Regions from separate parts of the Pseudomonas sp. GL_093 genome, predicted to be linked through region 4. Evidence: predicted binding sites of a transcription regulator. Region 4 holds the regulator's gene; each other region holds the start of a gene.

Region 1 (4,327 bases), 1.2 Mb from region 4:
CCTGTGGGAGCGAGCCTGCTCGCGAAAGCGGTGGGTCAGCCGACATAGATTTTGAATGTGCCGGCCTCTTCGCGAGCAGGCTCGCTCCCACAGGGGATTGTGTCGAGCTCAAGAATTTTGTTTCACCCATGAAAAAGCCCGCAGCGACGGCGGGCTTTTTCAGCAAGCAAGTAGCAGGCTCAGATAGGCCGGCTGCCGTACTTGTTGTCAGGCTTCTTGGGCGGATCGGCGACCACATTGGCCTCCACTTCCTGCACCTTGCCGCCCTTGGCCAGGAACTCTTCCATGGCCCGCGCCAGAGCATCACGCTCCTTGTTTTTCGCTTCGACGCTCGGCAGCTCATCGACCGATACCGCTGCCTTGGCTTTGCCTTTGGCGGTCGGAACGGGCGCTTCACCGCCATCGTCGTCAGCAACGTCTTCCGCTGCTGTTTCCAGACCTTCTTCGGTTTCGTCGTCGTCGCCTACTTCGAGGTCGTCGTTTTCCAGATCATCGTCGCTCATGTTCTACCTCATGACTTGCGAAAAGCAGATTAGTTATAGCCCAGCTTCGCCGTCTGTCGAAGGCCGCCGGAAAAAATTCTACAACCGCTGGTAACCAGCGGTTTATGCCTCTTCACCGTGCACGGTGGCGAGGACTTTACGGGCACCGCCAAAATCACGGTGCTCGCCCAGATAAACGCCTTGCCAGGTCCCCAGCGCCAGTCGGCCTGCCGAAATCGGCAAACTGAGCTGACAGCCAAGTACGCTGGCCTTGAAGTGCGCCGGGAGGTCGTCCAGGCCTTCGTCGTTATGCTCATAGCCGTCTGTTCCTTGTGGGATCAGACGATTGAAAAATCGTTCGAAGTCGCGACGTACCGCCGGATCGGCGTTCTCGTTGATGGTCAACGACGCCGAGGTATGCTGCAGCCACAAATGCAACAGACCGACCCGACATGCCTTGAGTTCAGGCAGGCCGGCGAGTAACTCGTCCGTTACCAGATGAAAGCCCCGGGGCCTCGCCCGCAGGGTAATCAGAGTCTGTTGCCACATACAGTTCTCCGCACGTTCGGGGCGCATTCTAGCGCGCTCTGGGAAAAAACAAAGGCCCTAATATTCCTTCTATCATGTAAGCCATTGGCCGCAGAAAAACGCCCGTCGTAAACGCCACTAAACGTGTACGAAAAAACCTTTCAGCAGTTCCTTCACTGACAAACTCCAGACAAAAAAATGCCCGGCAAGCCGGGCAAGTTTTTTTTGTGCGCGTACTTACAAGTTGTAGCCGCGTTCGTTGTGGAGTGCCAGATCGATGCCGACGGCCTCTTCTTCTTCCGTGATACGCAGACCCATGACAGCGTCCAGCACCTTGAGGATGATGAAGGTGACGATCGCGGTGTAGATCACCGTGAAGCCCACGCCTTTGCACTGAATCCAGACTTGTGCGGCGATGTCGGTCACGGTGCCGAAGCCACCCAGCGACGGTGCAGCGAAGACACCGGTCAGGATCGCGCCGAGGATACCGCCGATACCGTGCACACCGAAGGCGTCCAGGGAGTCGTCATAGCCGAGTTTGCGTTTCAGGGTGGTGGCGCAGAAGAAGCACACCACGCCGGCTGCCAGACCGATGACCAGAGCGCCCATCGGGCCCACGGTGCCAGCGGCTGGGGTGATTGCAACCAGACCGGCCACAACACCCGAAGCGATACCCAGGGCACTTGGTTTGCCGTGAGTGATCCACTCGGCGAACATCCAGCCCAGTGCAGCGGCGGCGGTTGCGATCTGGGTCACCAGCATCGCCATACCGGCAGTGCCGTTGGCCGCAGCGGCGGAACCGGCGTTGAAGCCGAACCAGCCTACCCACAGCATCGCGGCGCCCATCAGGGTGTAACCGAGGTTGTGCGGCGCCATCGGGGTGGTCGGGAAACCTTTGCGCTTGCCCAGTACCAGGCAGGCAATCAGACCGGCCACACCGGCGTTGATGTGCACCACGGTGCCGCCAGCGAAGTCCAGCACGCCCCAGTCCCACAACAGGCCGCCGTTACCGGACCAGACCATGTGCGCGATCGGTGCATAAACCAGGGTGAACCAGACGCCCATGAAGATCAGCATGGCGGAGAACTTCATCCGCTCGGCGAAGGCACCGACGATCAGCGCAGGGGTGATGATGGCGAACGTCATCTGGAAGGTGACAAACACCGCTTCAGGGAACAGCGCCGCAGGGCCGGTCAGGCTCGCTGGCGTGACACCGGCGAGGAACGCCTTGCCCATGCCACCGAAGAACGAGTTGAAGTTGATGACGCCCTGTTCCATGCCCGTGGTGTCGAACGCGATGCTGTAGCCATAAATGACCCACAGGATGCTGATCAGACCGGTAATGGCGAAGCACTGCATCATCACGGAAAGAATGTTTTTGGAGCGAACCATGCCGCCGTAGAACAGCGCGAGGCCGGGAATGGTCATGAACAGCACGAGGGCTGTCGAGGTCATCATCCAGGCAGTGTCGCCGGAATTAAGGACTGGGGCCGCCACTTCGTCTGCCGCCATAGCCAGGCTGGGCATTACGAGGGACAACAGGGCTCCTAGCCCTGCGAATTTACGCAGAGTCATATTGTTTTCTCCTGGGGCGTTGGGTTTGTGGCGGCTTAGATTGCGTCGGTATCGGTTTCGCCGGTACGGATGCGAATCGCCTGTTCCAGATTGACCACGAAGATCTTGCCGTCACCGATCTTGCCGGTATTGGCAGCCTTGGTTATCGCCTCGATAACCCGGTCAAGATCCTTGTCGTCAATGGCGACATCGATCTTCACCTTTGGCAGGAAATCGACCACGTACTCCGCGCCGCGGTACAGCTCGGTGTGACCCTTCTGCCGACCGAAGCCTTTGACTTCAGTAACGGTAATGCCCTGCACGCCGATCTCGGACAGCGACTCGCGTACGTCGTCCAGTTTGAACGGCTTGATGATGGCAGTGACTAGCTTCATGAAAACTCTCTCCCGAATTGGTGGACTTGCCCCAGGAAAACAAACCCGACTCAAGTCTAAGCGCAGTGCCTGGCTTTGTAACGCATCGTCGGCCTTACCTGCCCGTCCGACGCCTGCTAACCACTCCGCACGAAACACTTCCCCCGTTCCGCTTGGCGCACTGCATTCGTCACAGCGACTGCATCAGTGCATGGGTCACTACCGACTAAGCAGAAAGCTTGCCATCTCGCCAAAACCCACTGATTTCAAGCCTTTGGCCGCTGCCGCAAGCGGCTTCGCGCAAATGGTCCGACGGATACGCACAACAACAGTGCGCGGCCGCCCGTCACCATGCGCGAAAAGCGTGCACCCCTGACGGCGAGATTGACTATAGACACTGCGTGATACACTGCCCGCCATTGTTGACAGGACATTTCCCATGCTCGCGCCCAAAGACTTCCTCGATGCCCTGAGCGGCACCGCCTCCCGCCTCTTCAGCGGCGACACCCCACTGCCGAAAAGCGAAATCGAAAGCCAGTTCAAGGCTCTGTTGCAGAGCGGCTTCAGCAAGCTGGATCTTGTGAGCCGGGAAGAGTTTGATAGCCAGATGGTCGTGCTGGCACGGACCCGGGCACGGTTGGAGAGTCTTGAGGCGAAAGTGGCGGAACTTGAAGCGAAGCTGAATCCACCAGTCGAGTAACACCGCAGATCCCACGGTGAAACCCAATCCACTGTGGGAGCGAGCCTGCTCGCGATAAGGTCGGAACGACCTTCAGATTCAACTGTAGGAGCTGCCGAAGGCTGCGATCTTTTGATCTTTTAGCGCTCAAAATTCCAAGCACCTTCCTACAACAAAACCACCGCCGTCCGATTGCGCCGCACAGCCCCGGTTCCTAAGCTCACCTTCTGCTGAATGTTCAGCACTAGGTTTGGCGACCTGGAACCAAGCTATGCACGCAACCTCATTCGATATCGGGTATTTCCCTCGATTCGTTATATGGCGGCTGTGTGTGGGAGACCTTCGGGTCTGCCGGTATTCGCTTGGCCGGTTCGCCAACCCGCACGCAGCTGCCACCCTTATTGTTTGGCGACGATAAGTGGCAGTCATCTATCAAGCGAATTTGGGTACTGCACCATGGACGAAAACTATCTGACTCCACACATCTTCACTCGCCACAAACTCCACCTCCACGCCCTTCTAATAGAAAACCAACCCTGGTTCAGCGCCCGTGACCTCGGCCGCCTGCTACGCCTCTACCTCGACGAACGCGCCGTCCGAAAACTCGATCCCGACCAACACCAAACTTTACGAATGCTCATCCACGGCACCATCGAAAACACCCTGCTAATCAGCGAGTCCGGCGTCTACGCCCTACTCGTCTACCACTA
Region 2 (4,327 bases), 810 kb from region 4:
CAAACGAACCGGTGCCCGAATAGGTGATGCGTGCATCGGCGATACGGGTCGACGAAACGGTGTTGTCAGTCGCGATGTCATCGGCACGAACAAGCCCTGCAATCCGCACCAGTTCATCACCGGTATTGAGGGTCATCCACTTCTCGCCGCGCACGGCGATGATGCCGTTGGGCAACACGTCGGCGACGGTCACGGTGATCGAGCCGGTGAGGCTGTTGCCCTGCCCGGCCTTGCTGTCACCCTTGGTCGCGCGGTCGCCGCTGTAGCTGGCATCCAGACTCAGGTCGCCGCTGCCGAGCGGGTTATTCGTATTGGGCGTACTGCCGAACAATGAGGACAGGCCAATGCTGGTCTTGCTGTTCTTGCCGACCTGGGAATTGGCGTTTTTGCTGGCCTGGGTCTTCTCGTTCAAGGTAATGGTGATGATGTCGCCGACCCGGAACGCCTTGCGGTCGCTGTACAGATTCTGTTCGAAACCGGCCTGGTAGATCGAGCCGTTATTGGCCGCCGCCGGCAGCGGCGTGCGCGGTAACACCGGGGCGTAGTAAGGGTCATTGGGCTTGGGCGTCGGACCGACGCAGCCCGAAAGCGCGGCGATCCCACTCAGTGCCAGAACAGATACATAGCGATTCATGACCCTACCTCACGGTGTTGCAGGCGACCTCATGGCCGCCTCATAGACTTGATTACAGATTCTGCGTTACGAACGAGAGCATCTGGTCGGCGGTGGAGATCACCTTGGAGTTCATCTCGTAAGCGCGCTGAGTGGTGATCATGTTGACCATCTCTTCAACGGTGCTGACGTTCGAGGTTTCCAGAGTGTTCTGCAGCGTGGTGCCGAAACCGGCCAGGCCCGGGGTGCCGACTTGCGGCGCGCCGCTGGCCGCGGTTTCCAGGAACAGGTTGTTGCCCACAGCCTGCAGACCGGCCGGGTTGATGAAGTCGGCGGTTTGCAGGTTGCCGATCACCTGGGAGGCCGGGTTGCCGGCAACGGTGATGGACACGGTGCCGTCACGACCGACCGTAAAGGTCTGGGCATCGTTCGGGATGACAATGGCCGGTTCCAGGGCGAAGCCGCTGGCGTTCACGATCTGACCGTTGGAGTCCAGGTGGAACGTACCGTCACGGGTGTAGGAAGTCGTGCCGTCCGGCTGCAGAATCTGGAAGAAACCGCGACCGTCGATGGCCATGTCCAACGGCTGCTCGGTGGTTTGCAGGCTGCCGGCGGTGAAGTTTTTCTGGGTGCCGACAATGCGCACACCGGTACCCAGTTGCAGACCCGACGGTAGTTCACTGTCCTGGGTCGACTGGGCGCCTGGCTGGCGTTTGATCTGGTAGAGCAAGTCCTGGAACTCGGCGCGGTCACGTTTGAAACCCGTGGTCGACACGTTGGCCAGGTTGTTGGAAATGGTCGTCAGGTTGGTGTCCTGGGCGGACAGACCTGTTTTGGCAACCCATAGAGCCGGAAGCATTCGATTCTCCTCGTGCGCCTGTTTTACGGCGCGACGTTCTGATAATTAGCTGATCTGCAAGACCCGAGCCATGGCCTGGTCGTCTTCTTTGGCGGTGTTCATCATCTTGATGTGCAGTTCGAACTGCTTGGCCAGGGCCAGTACCGAGGTCATCTCTTCCACGGCGTTGACGTTGCTCGACTCAAGGAAACCGGACACCAGTTTGACGTCGGCATCGGCTTGCGCCGGCTTGCCATCCTTGGTGTGGATCGAACCGTCCAGGCCTTTGGTCATGTTCTTGAAGTCAGGATTAACCAGCTTGATGCGGTCGACTTCCGCCATCACGCGCGGACCTTCGCCCATCGCTCGAATGCTGATGGTGCCGTCCTCGCCCACTTCGATTTGCTGCTCGGGCGGCACGGCAATCGGCCCGCCATTGCCCATCACCGGCATACCGTTGCCGGCCCGCAGCACGCCCAGGGCGTCGACGTTCAGGCTGCCGGTGCGCACGTAGCTTTCGCCGCCGTCCGGGTTCTGCACGGCGATCCAGCCATTGCCTTGCACCGCGACATCGAGGTCACGACCGGTTTCCACCAATGCGCCAGGGGAGAAGTCGGTGGCCGGACGTTCGGACAGGGCAAACGCACGCGCCGGAAAGCTGTCGCCGAACACCGGCATCGAACGCGCCTGCTCCAGGTCTTTCTGGAAACCGTTGGTGGAGATGTTCGCCAGGTTGTTCGCATGAGCCTTCTGCGCCAGTGCATTCTGGCTGGCGCCGGTCATTGCCACATAAAGGTACTTGTCCACACTCTTTCCTCTGCATGCCGGACGTTTGCCGCCCACCGCTGTACTGCTGAGCCATAAGCAATTTGCAGACCAACTTTTTTCTGGCGGCGCAGGGCCCGGCAAACAAAGGACTTGAGGGGTTCAGGGGGGATTGGAGGATTGTATCGAAGACGAAAAACCGGCGGTGTTATGCCGGTAAGTGGCAAGTGTCAGCCTTTGATCGCTCCCACGCTCTGCGATTCATTAGACTGGACATACGCGTTTCGACTACCCAGTCACTAACGCACAAACATTGTTCGTCAAGGGCTACCGCACACAAACACAACACCAACCAATTGGTACGGAGGGAGTTGGCCGATTTTTTGCTGGAGTACCCACACATCAAGAGCCAGCTGTCGGATTCATGGCACTGCAGCCCGCCGATATTGACCGCAATGCAACGCCACGTCACAGGTACTCCCGAGCCGTGTGCCATTTTTCAGTCACCCCGAGCAGTGTACCCATGGCCAATCCCATTACCGTTACCAGCCCGCTAATGCCTCCTCTGGAAGAGTTCACGCCTTACCTGCAGCGCATCTGGGACAGTAAGCGCCTGACCAATGGCGGCCCCTTCCACGAACAACTGGAAAAGGAGCTGGCCGAATACCTCGGCGTCCAGCATATTTCGCTGTTTTCCAACGGTACCCTGGCATTGGTGACAGCACTCCAGGCGCTGCGCATTACTGGCGAAGTCATCACTACGCCCTACTCGTTCGTGGCCACCTCTCACTCGCTGCTGTGGAACAATCTCAAGCCGGTGTTCGTGGACATCGATCCGGTCACCAAGAACCTCGATCCACGACGTATCGCCGAAGCCATCACCCCGGCTACTACGGCGATCCTTCCAGTTCATTGCTATGGCATTCCCTGTGATGTCGAAGGCATCCAGGCCGTCGCTGACACCTATGGACTTAAAGTTATCTATGACGCCGCACATGCCTTCGGTGTCCGACACAACGGCGAGAGCATTCTCAACAACGGCGACCTGTCGATTCTCAGCTTCCACGCCACCAAGGTATTCAATACCTTCGAAGGCGGCGCCATCATCTGCCCTGACGAAAAGATCAAACGGCGCATCGATTACTTGAAGAATTTCGGTTTTGCCGATGAAGTCACGGTCATGGCTGCCGGTATCAACGGGAAGATGAACGAGCTGCAGGCAGCATTCGGCGTACTGCAGTTGCGCCACATTGACGAGGCCCTCAGGCGCCGGCAAAAGGTGTTTGAGTATTATCAGAGCGCTCTGGAAGGCATAGAGGGTATCAGCCTCCTGGAGCAACCGCAGGGGCTGGACTGGAACTATGCCTATTGTCCGATCCTGGTCGACAGTGAGCGCTTCGGGGTGAGCCGGGACGAGCTGTACGACCGCTACCGTGCAGAAAACATCCACGTGCGCCGGTACTTCTACCCGCTGATATGCGAATTTCCGATGTACCGCGGCCTTCCCAGTTCGGATCTCTCTCAGCTGGGGAATGCCTATGAGGTGTCCCGCCAGATACTGTGCCTGCCGATCTATCCGGATCTCGATACGAAGACCCAGGCGCAGATCATCGAGGTGCTGATCAAGGCCCGGGCGGTATGAGCCTGGCCCGCACCTCGAATGTCTGCGCCCCGGCAGCTGACCAGCAATACCGGATTGCAATCATGCAACCTTACTTCCTGCCTTATCTGGGTTATTTCCAGCTGATCGCCGCAGTCGACTGTTTTGTCATCTTTGACAATGTGCAGTTCATCAAGAGGGGCTGGATCGAACGCAACCGCTATTTGCTGGGACAGGAGCCGAAGTGGTTCGGGGTGCCGCTGACCAAAGGCAGTCAGACTCAGCAGATCATGGAAAAGCGTATTGCCGAGACATTCGCCCCTGACGATATCCTCAACAAGCTGAGCTTCGCCTATCGCCGCGCGCCCCACGCTCCGCGCATGCTGGCGTGGCTGGAAGCGCTGCTGGTCGAGCCTGCTCAGGGCATTGCCGAACTCAACGAGCGGATACTACGGGCCTGCTGCTGCCTGATCGGGCTGCAAACGCCGATCATCCGTTCCAGCGCTCTACC
Region 3 (4,327 bases), 1.1 Mb from region 4:
TTACTTATCGCCATACCATCTTTATCGTTACGTCCTTATGACAAAACGATCATTCCCTCGATGTGACGCATTGGTTAGAACTCAATACAGGTTGACGCCGCAATGACGTCAACACCTTGGCTCGCGACGCCGGCAGCGAGCCCCCAACGGCAGGAGTTTTTCTGCCAGACCTCGATTGAGGTCGACGCGATAAATACAGTCAACAAGTGAGGGCAACACCCTATGAGAAGACTTAAGCGTGATCCGTTGGAAAGAGCATTTTTGCGCGGATATCAATATGGCGTTGGTGGCAAATCCCGTGAGCTTTGCCCATTTACTCTACCGTCGGTACGCCAAGCCTGGATTAACGGCTGGCGAGAAGGACGCGGCGACAACTGGGACGGTATGACCGGCACTGCGGGAATCCATAGACTCAACGAACTTCACGCCGTCGGCTAACACAGGGCACACACTCCGACACGACAACCTGATTACGTAACGACTTACCACGCACGCCCCATCCGGGCGGCGGGCTTCGGCCCAGGGGCTCCTTCGAGGAGCCCTTTTTTATGCCAACTACCCACACATTCCCCTGTAGCAGCTGCCGAGCCTGCGAGGCTGCGTTCGGCTGCGAAGCAGTCGTGAGACCAGACACCGCGGTCTTACCGACACACCATGCATGCAGGGTTTACGACGGCTTCGCCGCCGAACGCAGCCTCGCGGTGCTCGGCAGCTGCTACAAGTCAGCGTAAGGCGGCGATGGCGTCTACGGATTCACGAATCAGCGCCGGGCCTTTATAGATGAAGCCGGAATAGAGCTGCACCAGGCTGGCACCTGCAGCGATTTTCTCAGCCGCGTGCTTGCCTTCGGTGATACCGCCCACGGCGATGATCGGCAAGCGACCGGCCAACTCGGCCGCCAGCACCTTCACGGTGTGGGTGCTCTTGTCACGAACCGGTGCGCCGGACAAACCGCCCGCCTCGTCACCATGTTCCATGCCTTCTACGCCGACGCGGCTCAGGGTGGTGTTGGTGGCGATCACCGCGTCCATCCCGGTTTCGATCAGCGCTTGCGCGACCTGAGCGGTTTCTTCGTCGGTCATGTCCGGCGCAATCTTGATCGCCAGGGGTACATGTTTGCCGTGGCGCAGCGCCAGTTCTGCGCGGCGCGTGGCCAGGTCGGCCAACAACTGCTTCAGCGAATCGCCGAATTGCAGGCTGCGCAGGCCCGGGGTGTTCGGCGAGCTGACGTTGACCGTCACGTAGCTGGCGTGGGCATAGACCTTGTCCAGGCAGATCAGGTAGTCGTCGACCGCCCGCTCAACCGGGGTATCGAAGTTTTTGCCGATATTGATGCCCAGCACGCCCTTGAACTTGGCCGCCGCCACTCGAGCCAGCAGGTGATCGACGCCGAGGTTGTTGAACCCCATGCGGTTGATGATCGCCTCGGCATCCGGCAGACGGAAAATGCGTGGCTTCGGGTTGCCCGGCTGCGGACGCGGAGTGATGGTGCCGATTTCGACAAAACCAAAACCCAATTGCGCAAAACCGTCGATGGCCGCGCCGTTCTTGTCCAGACCGGCCGCCAGACCCACCGGGTTCGGGAACTCGAGGCCCATGACGGTCACCGGCATTTTCGCCGGTGCCTTGCACAGCAAGCCGTTGAGGCCCAAACGCCCGCCCGCGCCGATCAGGTCCAGGGACAGATCGTGGGAGGTTTCCGGGGAAAGTTTGAACAACAGCTGACGGGCCAGGGTGTACATGGGCGGGTTTGACTCTGGGCTACGAAAAGTGGCGGCGATTATAGCCGGGCATCGGGGTTGCAGGCGAGGCGCGCGACAAAATCAGCGAGCGATGGCATATGCCTTGCACCATCACTGACATCAGCACTCATGCCAACGGCGGGATGAGTCGAAAGACAAAGGCGTCGTCACTTGGCCTTGCCCTGGCAAGCAGCCCGGTACGGCGCTTTTTTATGGAAGGTGTTTACTGATGATTGAAGTTCCAGCCAACCCTCTGGCCTGGGTCAACGGCAGCGATGCCCCGGAAAAGACCGAAATCAACCTCGGTTTCATGGCCCTGAGTGACTGCGCCTCCGTGGTGGTCGCGGCCACGCAGGGCTTCGCCCAACCTTATGGCCTGACCCTGAACCTCAAGCGCCAGTCGTCCTGGGCCAACCTGCGGGACAAACTGGTCAGTGGCGAACTCGACGCCGCGCACAGCCTGTACGGTTTGATCTACGCCGTGCATTTGGGCATCGGCGGTGTCGCGTCGACCGACATGGCGGTGCTCATGGGCCTGAATCAGAATGGCCAGAGCATCAACCTCTCCCATGGCTTGCAGGCGCTGGGCGTGACCAGTCCTGAAGCACTTGACCGGCACGTGCACCAAAGTCGCCCAAAACTCACCTTCGCCCAGACATTTCCTACGGGCACCCACGCCATGTGGCTGTATTACTGGCTCGCGAGTCAGGGCATCCACCCGTTGCAGGACGTCGACAGCGTGGTCGTGCCGCCGCCACAAATGGTTGCGCACCTGCAAGCCGGGCGCATCGATGGCTTCTGCGTCGGCGAGCCATGGTCCGCCAGTGCGGTGCAGCAAAACTTGGGGTTCACGATGGCCACCACGCAGACCATCTGGCCCGATCACCCGGAAAAAGTCCTCGGCTGCACCCGCGCCTTTGTCGAGCAATACCCCAACACCGCACGGGCGCTGGTGATGGCGATTCTGGAGGCCAGCCGCTTCATCGAGGAAAGTACCGAAAATCGCCGTAGCACCGCGAAGCTGTTGAGCGCACCCGAATACCTCGACGCGCCACTCGACTGCATCGAACCGCGATTGCTCGGTGACTACGCCGATGGCCTGGGTAATCGCTGGCAAGACCCGCACGCGCTGCGTTTCCATGGTGGTGGCGAGGTCAACTTGCCGTATCTGTCCGATGGCATGTGGTTCATGACCCAATTCCGCCGTTGGGGTTTGTTGCGCGACGACCCGGACTACCTCGGCGTGGCCCGGCAGGTCCAGCAACTAGACTTGTATCGAGAGGCCGCCACCGCTGTCGGTGTGGCCGCGAGTGATCAGCCAATGCGCAGCAGCCAGTTGATCGACGGCAAGGTCTGGGATGGCCAGGACCCCGCCGGCTATGCCCGCAGTTTCAAACTGCACGCCATGAGCGACAGCTCGCCCCTTCTCGCCAGCCGCTGACAGGAGACTGCGAATATGTTGCGTATCCTGCTGATCAACGACACCGCGAAGAAAGTCGGTCGCCTGAAAGCGGCCCTGACCGAAGCCGGGTTCGAGGTGATTGACGAGTCGGGCCTGACCATCGACCTGCCCGCGCGCGTCGAAACAGTGCGTCCGGACGTGATTTTGATCGATACCGAGTCACCGAGCCGCGATGTGATGGAACAAGTGGTGCTGGTGAGCCGCGATCAACCGCGGCCGATCGTGATGTTTACTGACGAACATGACCCCGATGTGATGCGTCAGGCGATCAAGTCCGGCGTCAGTGCCTACATCGTCGAAGGCATCCACGCACAGCGCTTGCAGCCGATTCTCGACGTGGCCATGGCGCGTTTTGAAAGCGACCAGGCCTTGCGCGCCCAGCTCAACGCCCGCGACCAGCAACTGGCCGAGCGCAAGCGCATCGAGCTGGCCAAAGGGCTGCTGATGAAAATGAAGGACTGCAACGAGGAAGAGGCCTACACCCTGATGCGCCGCCAGGCCATGAGCCGGCAGCAGAAGCTGATTCAGGTGGCGGAGCAGATCATCGCCATGAGTGAATTGCTCGGTTGAACCTCTGTGTCGCCTGATAGGACGCCATCGCGAGCAAGCTCGCTCCCACAAGGGAATTGCGTCGAACACAAATCAAGTGTGGGAGCGAGCTTGCTCGCGATTGGCCGCACACGGTTTCACCTGTTGGCACAGATCTCGCTAGGTAATCGCTACAGGTAACCAACGGCGGTTGCCCCACCTACGACAAAGACGTCGCTCACCTCATTTGCCCTTTGGCGAATCCGGTGGCGGCGTTTTTTTGTTTTGGCCCCACAGACCGGGGCCGGTGGTGCGGCCGATGCGGCGCCCCACCTGCAAGCTCATGACTCCTTCTCGAGACTCCTAACAGCTGAGGTGCGCGATGAATTCAAGCTTCTGGAAATCTGGCCATACCCCGACATTGTTCGCGGCCTTCCTCTATTTCGACCTGAGTTTCATGGTCTGGTACCTGCTTGGCCCACTGGCGGTGCAGATCGCCGCCGACCTGCACCTGACCACCCAGCAGCGTGGGCTGGTGGTGGCCACGCCGATTCTGGCCGGGGCGGTATTGCGCTTTGTAATGGGCTTGCTGGCT
Region 4 (4,327 bases):
GTGCCGCCAGGTACTCGGCAACCGGTTGGTCGAGCCCGGACTGATCGCGCAACTCTGGCTTCCAGTAAGGGTTCGGCAGGCAGCGCACGTCGAACACCAGATCAGCGTCCACCGGCATGCCACGCTTGAAGCCGAAAGACTCCACCAGGAACGCCGTACCGGGTTCCGGCTGGTTCAGCAGGCGCAGCTTGATGGTGTCTCGCAGCTGATACAGGTTCAGGTTGGTGGTGTTTACTTTGAGATCGGCGAGGTCGGCAATCGGCCCGAGCAGGGCGGTCTCATCGTCGATGGCTTCGGCCAGCGAGCGATTGGCATTGCTTAGCGGGTGACGACGGCGGGTTTCCGAGAAACGTTTAAGCAAGGTTTCTTCGTCGGCGTCCAGATAAAGCACATCACACTGGATATGCCGGCTGCGCACTTCTTCCAGTAGTTCGGGAAACCGCGACAGGTGACTCGGCAAGTTGCGCGCATCGATGGATACGGCAACCAGCGGTTGTGCCAGTTCGGTGTGAATCAACGCGCGTTCGGCCAGTTCCGGCAGCAGGCCGGCGGGCAGGTTGTCGATGCAGTAGTAGCCGTTGTCCTCGAGAACATCGAGTGCGGTACTTTTACCTGAGCCGGAGCGGCCACTGACGATGATCAAGCGCATGATTAATGACCGTTTTGCTCGTCCAGGACAACCTGATACAAGGCTTCATTGCTCGGGGCGCTGCGCAGTTTTTCGCGCACTTCCTTGCGGTCGAGCATGCTGGCGATCTGGCGCAGTAACTCCAGGTGCGCATCGGTAGCGGCTTCCGGGACCAGCAGAATGAACAGCAGGTCAACCGGGGCACCGTCGATGGCGTCGAAATCAATGGGTGCATCAAGGTGCATCAGGGCGCTGATGGGCGAGGTGCAGCCCTTCAGGCGGCAGTGGGGAATGGCGATGCCGTTGCCAAAACCGGTTGAGCCGAGTTTTTCACGGGCAATCAGAGCCTCGAAGACATCTTGCATCTCCAGATCCGGCACTTCTTTGTGGATAAGGTTGGCAATTTGCTCAAGGGCTTTCTTTTTACTGCCGCCCGGCACGTTCACGAGGGAACGGCCGGGGGTCAGGATGCTTTCAAGTCGGATCATGGGTTGGGAGTGTTAACGACCGGTCGCGCCCTGGAGGAGGCTTTGGGTCTTTTCCTTATGCTTTTTGAGTTGTTTATCCAGCTTGTCGGTCAGTGCGTCGATCGCCGCGTACATATCGGTATGCTCCGCGTTTGCGACCACTTCATTGCCGGGAATATGCAGCGTGGCTTCGATTTTCTGCTTGAGCTTTTCGACCGTCATCGTGACTTGCACGTTGGTGATTTTGTCGAAATGCCTCTCTAATCGTTCGAGTTTTTCGCCGATGTAGGTGCGAAGAGGTTCGGTCACTTCCAGTTGGTGTCCACTGATGTTGACTTGCATACAGCTTCTCCTTCGTTGCCAGTGCATAAAGCGGCAGGCAGAAATGCCTGCCACTGGAACGCTGTGGCGTGGCTCTACATCAACCGCTTACGTTCGCTCGAAGGCGCGATCCCGAGGGATTCGCGGTACTTGGCGACGGTGCGGCGAGCCACCTGAATGCCTTGTGCCTCCAGTAAACCAGCGATCTTGCTGTCACTCAACGGCTTTTTCTGATTTTCCGCGGCAACCAGTTTTTTGATGATCGCGCGGATCGCCGTCGACGAGCATTCACCGCCCTCGGAGGTGCTGACGTGGCTGGAGAAAAAGTATTTCAGTTCATATATGCCCCGAGGGGTATGCATGAATTTCTGCGTGGTCACCCGTGAAATCGTCGACTCGTGCATGCCCACCGCTTCGGCGATGTCATGCAGGACCAGCGGTTTCATGGCTTCGTCGCCGTATTCAAGAAAACCGCGCTGATGCTCGACGATCTGAGTGGCTACTTTCATCAGGGTTTCGTTGCGGCTTTGCAGGCTCTTGATGAACCAGCGGGCCTCTTGCAACTGATTGCGCATGAAGGTGTTGTCGGCGCTGGTGTCGGCGCGGCGCACGAAACCGGCGTATTGAGCGTTGACCCGCAGTCGTGGCACGGATTCCTGGTTCAGCTCGACCAGCCAGCGCTCGTTGTCCTTGCGTACGATCACGTCGGGAACGACGTATTCGGCTTCGCTGGACTCGATCTGCGAGCCTGGGCGCGGGTTGAGGCTCTGCACCAGTTCAATCACTTGGCGCAGTTCGTCTTCCTTGAGCTTCATGCGACGCATCAGCTGGCTGTAATCGCGGCTGCCGAGCAGGTCGATGTAATCGCTGACCAGGCGTTTGGCCTCGACCAGCCAAGGCGTCTTGGCGGGCAACTGACGCAATTGCAGCAGCAGGCATTCGCCCAGGTTGCGGGCACCGATGCCAGCGGGTTCGAATTGCTGGATGCGGTGCAGGACGGCTTCGATTTCGTCCAGTTCGATGTCCAGTTCCGGGTCGAAGGCTTCGAGAATCTCCTCGAGGGTTTCGTCCAGGTAGCCCTGATTGTTGATGCAGTCGATCAGGGTCACGGCGATCAGGCGATCAGTGTCGGACATCGGTGCCAGATTCAGTTGCCACAGCAGGTGGCTTTGCAGGCTTTCGCCGGCCGATGTACGGGTGGTGAAGTCCCACTCGTCATCATCGTTGCTGGGCAGGCTGCTGGCGCTGGTCTGGTAGACGTCTTCCCACGCAGTATCGACGGGCAGTTCGTTGGGGATGCGTTCGTTCCAGTCGCCTTCCTCGAGGTTATCAACCGTCGGGGCGGTTTCCTGGTAGGAGGGTTCCTGAATGTCGACGTTGGGTTGCTGTTCGGCTTTGTCGGCCAAGGGGTCGGCGTTATCGAAGTCGTCGCCTTCTTCCTGGCGTTCGAGCATCGGATTGGACTCCAGGGCCTCCTGGATTTCCTGTTGCAGGTCCAGGGTCGACAATTGGAGCAGGCGGATGGCCTGTTGCAGCTGCGGTGTCATCGTCAGCTGCTGGCCCATTCTCAAGACTAGCGATGGTTTCATGGCAGGGGCTTAACACCTTATTCGCCGGCGCACATGCGCCATCCACTACAGGGCGCCGGAGCGCCAAACATAAGCAAATTATATGCCCGAAACTGCAGCGTTTGCCTAGAGCGCTGTAACAATAAAAAAATGTTGATTTTTTATCGAGACAAGCGCCCGGGCAACCAGCCAGACACCTCAGTGCTTACAGGCGGAACTCATGGCCCAGATACACTTCCTTGACCAGGTCGTTGGCCAGGATGGTGGCAGAGTCACCTTCGGCGATCAGCTGGCCATCGTTGACGATGTAGGCGGTTTCGCAGATATCCAGGGTTTCACGGACGTTGTGGTCAGTGATCAGCACACCAATGCCCTTGGCCTTGAGGTGATAGATGATCTGTTTGATGTCGCCCACCGAAATCGGGTCCACGCCGGCGAACGGTTCGTCGAGCAGGATGAATTTCGGGTTGGTGGCCAGTGCCCGGGCTATTTCCACACGGCGGCGTTCACCACCGGACAGGCTCATCCCGAGGTTGTCGCGGATATGGCTGATATGGAATTCCTGCAGCAGGCTTTCCAGCTCTTTGCGACGACCGGCCTTGTCGAGTTCCTTGCGGGTCTCGAGGATCGCCATGATGTTGTCGGCTACCGAGAGTTTGCGGAAGATCGATGCTTCTTGCGGAAGATAGCCGATGCCGGCCTTCGCACGACCGTGCATAGGCTGGTGGCTGACATCCATGTCGTCAATCAGTACGCGGCCCTGATCGGCCTGTACCAGACCGACAATCATGTAAAAGCAGGTGGTCTTGCCGGCGCCGTTGGGACCCAGCAGGCCGACGATCTGACCGCTGTCGATCGACAGGCTGACGTCACGCACGACCTGGCGGCTCTTGTAGCTCTTGGCCAGATGCTGAGCTTTCAGAGTTGCCATTACTGGGCCTTTTGCTCGTCGGTTTTCTTCTTCGGCTGGATCACCATGTCGATGCGCGGACGCGACTCGGTGACCTTGTTGCCCGTCGCACGACCGGCGCTCGCAAGCTTTTTGACCGTGTCGTAGACGATTTTCTCGCCTTGGGTGACGTTGTTGTCCTTGTCGATGACTTTCGCCTTGTCGATCAGCACAACGCGGTTTTGCGAGGCGTGGTACTGAATAGTCACTCCCCAGCCCTGAACAGGCTTGGTGTCGCCCTGGGTTTGCAGTTGCTCGAAATAGGCGAGGTTGCCCACCGAAGTCACCACGTCGATGTCGCCGGTCGGGGTGCGGGTGATGGTCACAGTATTGCCTTTAACGATCATCGAGCCCTGAGTGATGATCACGTCACCTTTATAGGTGGCAATGCCAT

What was found. Region 4 encodes sigma-54, which starts transcription at its own class of promoters, with help from an activator protein. Its sites were predicted from a motif close to ANTGGCATNNANNTTGCTNT; they were not measured.
Positions count from the first base shown of each region.
Region 1: the regulator sigma-54 is predicted to act here: its motif matches at 3,166-3,185, upstream of glnK (P-II family nitrogen regulator).
Region 2: the regulator sigma-54 is predicted to act here: its motif matches at 2,313-2,332, upstream of AC3IUE_RS08165 (flagellar basal body rod protein FlgF).
Region 3: the regulator sigma-54 is predicted to act here: its motif matches at 1,833-1,852, upstream of AC3IUE_RS09725 (CmpA/NrtA family ABC transporter substrate-binding protein).

Region 1 is NZ_CM174448.1:6,795,002-6,799,328, forward strand. Features, by position in the region: gene sutA (transcriptional regulator SutA) at 180-503, opposite strand; gene AC3IUE_RS31435 (secondary thiamine-phosphate synthase enzyme YjbQ) at 606-1,031, opposite strand; gene AC3IUE_RS31440 (ammonium transporter) at 1,248-2,585, opposite strand; gene glnK (P-II family nitrogen regulator) at 2,621-2,959, opposite strand; gene AC3IUE_RS31450 (accessory factor UbiK family protein) at 3,378-3,638, shown strand; gene AC3IUE_RS31455 (BRO-N domain-containing protein) at 4,074-4,327, shown strand, end outside.
Region 2 is NZ_CM174448.1:1,811,467-1,815,793, reverse strand. Features, by position in the region: gene flgH (flagellar basal body L-ring protein FlgH) at 1-634, opposite strand, end outside; gene flgG (flagellar basal-body rod protein FlgG) at 687-1,472, opposite strand; gene AC3IUE_RS08165 (flagellar basal body rod protein FlgF) at 1,518-2,258, opposite strand; gene AC3IUE_RS08160 (DegT/DnrJ/EryC1/StrS family aminotransferase) at 2,740-3,858, shown strand; gene AC3IUE_RS08155 (WbqC family protein) at 3,855-4,327, shown strand, end outside.
Region 3 is NZ_CM174448.1:2,150,040-2,154,366, reverse strand. Features, by position in the region: gene rmf (ribosome modulation factor) at 223-438, shown strand; gene AC3IUE_RS09730 (quinone-dependent dihydroorotate dehydrogenase) at 723-1,742, opposite strand; gene AC3IUE_RS09725 (CmpA/NrtA family ABC transporter substrate-binding protein) at 1,972-3,183, shown strand; gene AC3IUE_RS09720 (ANTAR domain-containing response regulator) at 3,199-3,774, shown strand; gene AC3IUE_RS09715 (nitrate/nitrite transporter) at 4,115-4,327, shown strand, end outside.
Region 4 is NZ_CM174448.1:1,004,473-1,008,799, forward strand. Features, by position in the region: gene rapZ (RNase adapter RapZ) at 1-649, opposite strand, end outside; gene ptsN (PTS IIA-like nitrogen regulatory protein PtsN) at 652-1,116, opposite strand; gene hpf (ribosome hibernation-promoting factor, HPF/YfiA family) at 1,129-1,437, opposite strand; gene AC3IUE_RS04395 (RNA polymerase factor sigma-54) at 1,512-3,005, opposite strand; gene lptB (LPS export ABC transporter ATP-binding protein) at 3,190-3,915, opposite strand; gene lptA (lipopolysaccharide transport periplasmic protein LptA) at 3,915-4,327, opposite strand, start outside.